Geobacillus stearothermophilus ATCC 12980: one gene and its partner. The protein of the gene in region 2 interacts with the protein of the main gene of each other region in a pairwise test. Links are inferred from orthologs where the notes say so. Each region holds a gene or a part of one and is shown on either strand. Other genes may lie near its edges.

Region 1 (2,969 bases), 510 kb from region 2 along the record:
TGATCATCTCAGCGCTTCTCCGGTCCGTCACGACGTACGGGAGGGCAAACGGGGCGTACAGCTCCTTCATCACCCGTTCAGCCCGGTCCGAATCCACTCCCAATACAATGCGCGGCGCCTGCAGTGTATCGCGCACTGCCGTTCCTTGCGACAAAAACTCCGGGTTGGATACGACGTCGAATTTCACCTCCGGCCGTCCGTTTTCCGCCAAAAAACGGGCGGCTTCATCGCCAGTGCCGACGGGCACGGTCGACTTGATAACGACAAGGCAATCGCGTTCGGCCGCCCTGGCGATGCGTCGCAATGCGCCCCATACATCATCAAGCCGCACAGACCCGTCCGGCTGCGGCGGCGTGCCGACGGCGATCATGATCACTTCCGCCCGTTGATACGCTTCCACATCGTTGGTCGTAAAGCGAAGGCGAACGCCGTTTCGCTGAATAAGCGAGTCAAGCCCCGGCTCATAAATCGGGACGATCCCTTCATTTAATAGGCGAATTTTCTCTTCGTTCACATCGACGCATGTCACATCATGCCCTTTATCGGCCAGACAAGCCGCGGTCACAAGTCCAACATATCCCGTTCCCGCAATCGCTATCTTCACGATTCCTCACACCTTTTCATCCATTGCGGCGATCGTCGCTTGTCCTCATTATATCGAATCGCCTGCCGGTTTTCACGGGTTCCGCCCCGCTGCTCGAACAAAAAACTATTTTCCACACAAAAAAGAGAATGCCCCAAAAGCAACGAGGCATCCTCCCTTCTTCCATATATATACATCAGACGGGTTTTATATTCATATTATTCCCCCGACCGGGCGTACATGACCTTTTGAGTCAGCCCTTTACGCCGCATGTTTCCGTTTCGTTGCGGACGGCCGATCGATCATCAAGCCAAGCGCAGCGCCAATCAGCGCAGGGACAACCCAGCCGAGCCCGACTGAAAACAGCGGCGCCCATGAGAGGAGCGGTTCTAACCATGCCGTCTCCAGCCCGATCGTTTTCAAACCGTCATACAGGCTGAACATGCCGGTAAAGAGCAACGCCATCCCGTACACTTTCGCCGAACCATGGTAAAAGCGGCGGAAAAACGACAGGGCGACGAGCACGATCGCCAATGGATACAGCATCGTCAACACTGGAACGGAAACAGCGATCAACGCATTTAAGCCGAGGTTTGACATCAAAAAGCTAAATAAGGTTAATACAATGACATACGTTCGGTACGAAACAGTCGGGGTGAGCTCTTGAAAGTATTGCGCACAAGCAGCGACTAGACCAACCGCCGTTGTTAAGCAGGCAAGCGCCACGATCACGCCCAACAGCAACTTCCCTCCGCTGCCAAACAGCAGCGATGACACGTATGACAATAGCTCGGCTCCGTTGGCAAATGAGCCGACACCAGCCATTCTAGCACCAATGGTGGCAATACCGCCATAAACGAGCGCGAGTCCCAATCCAGCGATCAATCCGGCTTGCACCGTGGCTTTTGCCTGCAACGCCGGCCGGTCCACCCCGCGGTCACGGAGCGCATGAATGACGACGATGCCAAAGGCAAGGGCCGCGATCGTATCCATCGTTAAATACCCTTCCAGCATCCCTTTCACAAACGGCGCCGAGGCATACTTCTCAGCCGGCATCGCCTGTGGGTCGTCAAGCCGGATTAAACCGGTAAGGCAAAGCACAGCAATGGAAAGCAGCAACATCGGCGTCAACAGCTGGCCGATTCGATCCACAAGCTTCGAGGGGTTTAAGCTGAGCCAGTACACAAGGGCGAAAAAGAGACCCGTAAACAGCCACATCACCAAAGATCCGCTCTCAGGGAAAAACGGCTTCGCTCCAATTTCATAGGCGACGCTAGCCGCGCGCGGAATGCCGAAAAACGGGCCGATCGCCAAATACACAGCGAGTGAAAAACAAAGGCTGAACAGCGGATGAACAGCGTTGCCGAGCGAACGGATGCCGTCTTTGGTGAACGCCACCGCCGCGACCGACAACAGCGGCAGCCCAACACCGGTGACGATAAATCCAAGAACCGCCGGCCATACGGCCGTTCCCGCTTCCATCCCTAAATACGGAGGAAAAATCAAGTTGCCCGCGCCGAAAAAGAGGGAAAAGAGCATCAATCCAGTAAACAGCACATCTCTCGTTTTCATTTTATCCCCCATTTCTATTATTTCGAAAAAGAATTTAATATTCTGGTATATAATAAAACAATAGTGTTAATTAGGATAACAGTCGATTATTATTATCCTAATCCTTTATAAATATTAAACTTTTTTAACTATTGCGTCAACCAACTTCCACCCTTTCGCCCTTGCAGCCCTCAGGCAAACGCCTTGAAAAGCTAATGGCCCTCTATGGTCAGCCAGCGGTGATCCAAACAAGGCGAGGCGACAAAAAGCGCCCCGAAAATCCGGGGCGCTTTTTGTCATGCCGCAGTAGATCCGTTATCCACTTTTTAGAAAAGGGGCGTACTATTGAAAATAATGGCGCATGGCGTTCACGATGGCCGTCGTCACCGCTTCTTGATAACCGTTTGTCGCCACAACCGCAGCGTCCGACCGATTGCTTAAATAGCCGAGCTCAAGCAACACGGACGGCTTCTCGTTTTCTCGCAACACGTAATAGTCGCCAAAGGCGATGCCGCGAAACGGCAATGCGGAAAGTTGCCTGAACAGCCCTTGGAACGATTGCGCCAATTCGTAATCCGCAAACCGATCGTAATAGTAAATGGTGATGCCGGACGCATCTGGATCAGCGGCGCTGTCGTAATGCAAGCTAATAAACGCGTCCGCCTGATACAGGCGGGCGGCGGCAACACGCGCCGACAGCGGCACATACTCATCGCTGGAGCGCGTCAGCACGACGCGAGCGCCGTAAGATTGCAGCTTGTTTTTTAGAAGCCTCGCCGTTCCCAACGTCAACTCCTTTTCCTTAACGCCAGCGACACTTTTCGCACCGCCGTCT
Region 2 (2,779 bases):
CGACCGGCTCGCGGCCGTTCGTGATGACAAGGTGGTCTTCGGTCAGCTTCCGTTCGACATCATCGAGCGTGACAATCGTTTCGCCTGCCTTTGCGCGGCGGACGACAATTTCCTGCGAACCGAGGCGGTCGTAGTCAAACGCATGAAGCGGTTGGCCATACTCAAGCAAAATGTAGTTCGTAATGTCGACGACGTTGTTGTGCGGGCGAATGCCGGCTGCCATCAAGCGCGCTTGCATCCAAAGCGGCGACGGGCCGATCCGGACGTTTTTCACGATCCGCCCGGCGTACAGCGGGTTGTCTTCCGGCGCCTCGACGCGGACGGAAATGTAGTCGTGAACGTTTTCGTTCGTTTCTTTGACCGCCGCTTTCGGCAGCTTTACTTCACGTCCGAGAATGGCCGCGACTTCATAGGCGACGCCGATCATGCTTAAACAGTCGGCGCGGTTGGGCGTCAAAGACAGTTCGAGCACTTCATCGTGCAAGCCGAGCCATTCCAGTGCATCGGCGCCGACCGGCGCATCGCTCGGAAAGACGAAAATGCCGTCTGCATACTCTTTCGGCACGATTTTCGTTTCGACGCCGAGCTCTTGGAGCGAACAAATCATTCCGTTCGATTCTTCCCCGCGCAGCTTCGCCCGTTTGATTTTGAAATTGCCCGGCAGCACCGCCCCGACTTTGGCGACGGCGACCTTTTGCCCTTTGGCGACGTTCGGGGCGCCGCAAATGATTTGCACCGGCTCGCCTTCGCCAAGGTCAACGAGGCATTTCCGCAGTTTATCCGCGTTCGGGTGCGGCTCGCACTCGAGCACATGGCCGATGACGACGCCGTTCATCCCGCGGTCGAGCGCCTCAACCCGCTCGACTTCAATGCCGCTTTTCGTGATGCGATCAGCGAGTTCCGCGGCGGTGACCCCCGTCAAATCGACGTACTCGCTCAGCCAACGGTAAGACACGAGCATGGAAAACCCCTCCTTTTTCTGTTACACACGCAAAAATTGCCGCAAGAAACGTAGATCGTTTTGATAGAAATGACGGATGTCGTCAATGCCGTACTTCAGCATCGCGATCCGCTCCGGCCCCATGCCGAACGCAAAGCCGGTGTACGTTTTCGAATCAAAGCCGGCCATCTCAAGCACGTTCGGATGCACCATGCCGGCTCCTAAAATTTCGATCCAGCCGGTGCCTTTGCAGACGCCGCAGCCCCGCCCTTCGCATCGGAAGCAGGACACATCGACTTCGACCGACGGCTCGGTGAACGGGAAAAAGCTCGGCCGGAAGCGGATGTCGCGCCCTTCCCCGAACAGCTTGCGGGCAAATTCGCGCAGCGTCCCTTTCAAATCGCTCATCCGGATGTTCCGGTCCACAACCAATCCTTCAATTTGCGTAAACTGGTGCGAATGCGTCGCATCGTCCGTATCGCGGCGGTACACTTTGCCCGGACAAATGATTTTCACCGGGCCGCGCCCGCGGTGTTTTTCCATCGTCCGCGCCTGCATCGGCGATGTGTGGGTGCGAAGCAAAATCTCCTCCGTGATGTAAAACGAATCTTGCATATCGCGGGCCGGGTGGCCTTTTGGCAAATTGAGCGCCTCAAAGTTGTAATAGTCGGTCTCGATTTCCGGCCCTTCGGCGACCGTATAGCCCATGCCGATAAACAAATCTTCAATTTCTTCAATGACGCGTGTCAGCGGATGGGGATTGCCAAGACTCACAGGTCGTCCCGGCAGCGTCACATCGATCGCTTCGGCGGCCAGCTTCCGCTCGACTTCCTCCTGTTCCAGTTTCGCTTGTTTCGCCTCGAGCGCCTGCTGAATCGCCGCTCTCACTTCATTGGCCAGCGCGCCGAGTTTCGGGCGCTCTTCCGGCGGCAATGCCCCCATGCCGCGCAGCACTTCGGTGATCGGCCCTTTTTTGCCCAAGTAAGCGACGCGCACGTCATTCAGTGCTTTGACGTCTTTCGCCTCATCGATTCGGCGAAGCGCTTCTTGCTTCAGCTCGTACAGCCGTTCTTTCACTTGAGTCCCTCCTCTATCCAAAATAAAAAACCCGCCCCCCGGTAAGGGACGAGTTGTTGCTCGCGGTACCACCCTTGTTAACAGCACAAATGTGCTGTTCGCTTCATTGCGATAACGGCCGAAAGCCGGAACACCTTTACATCCCCTTTTGGGATGGTCCCGGTGCCAACTCGGGAGGTGAACTTCACTTGCGTCGGCCATAAAAACGCTCCCAGTCTCCGGCGTTTTCTCCCTGGATGGCGAGCGGCAAGCTACTTTTCTCCGTCATCGTTGTTGTCCGTATGGAAAATGTCGCTATTTATTATACGCAAAGAAAACGGCAAAGGCAAGGTCAGGCCGAAATTTCTTTGCGCAGCTCATCGTTTACCGCACCGCCTGCAAGGAATAAAGCAAAATTCCGGCCGCGACGGCGACATTCAGCGACTCGGCTTGGCCGTAAATCGGGATGTAGATGGTTTCCGTCGTCATCTCGAGCCATTCGCGCCGGACGCCGCTTCCTTCATTGCCGACGAGCAAGGCGAAGGAAGACGAAGGCGGAACGGTGCGGTAATCAACGGCATTCTCCAAGGCCGTTCCGTACACCGGAATGCCCTGCTCCTTGAAACGCGCGATCCATTGCGCCAAATCGCCTTTGACAACCGGAAGATGAAACAGCGACCCTTGCGTCGCCCGCACGACTTTCGGATTGTACACATCGGCGCACCCTTCGCCAAGGATGACAGCATCGATCCCGGCGGCATCGGCGGTGCGAATCATCGTCCC

The links. Proteins that work in one complex are often made in the same cells at the same time.
Region 1: the proteins of pheS (region 2) and brnQ interact in binary tests that used the Escherichia coli proteins (3 or more experiments, as listed by UniProt). The link is inferred for Geobacillus stearothermophilus ATCC 12980 from one-to-one orthologs.

The regions. Positions count from the first base shown.
Region 1 is NZ_CP128494.1:2,647,764-2,650,732, forward strand. Bases 1-2,956 are described here. They hold brnQ (branched-chain amino acid transport system II carrier protein), read right to left. Parts: upstream 2,156-2,956; coding sequence 845-2,155; downstream 1-844. Other genes in these bases: QSJ10_RS14385 (UDP-glucose dehydrogenase family protein), read right to left, coding at 1-604; QSJ10_RS14395 (N-acetylmuramoyl-L-alanine amidase family protein), read right to left, coding at 2,477-2,956. Also shown: more of QSJ10_RS14395, read right to left, coding at 2,957-2,969. UniProt on the Escherichia coli protein: Liv-II branched chain amino acid transport system, which transports leucine, valine and isoleucine. Also acts as a low-affinity threonine transporter.
Region 2 is NZ_CP128494.1:2,137,029-2,139,807, forward strand. Bases 1-2,766 are described here. They hold pheS (phenylalanine--tRNA ligase subunit alpha), read right to left. Parts: upstream 2,018-2,766; coding sequence 983-2,017; downstream 1-982. Other genes in these bases: pheT (phenylalanine--tRNA ligase subunit beta), read right to left, coding at 1-961; QSJ10_RS11585 (TrmH family RNA methyltransferase), read right to left, coding at 2,381-2,766. Outside these bases: more of QSJ10_RS11585, read right to left, coding at 2,767-2,779.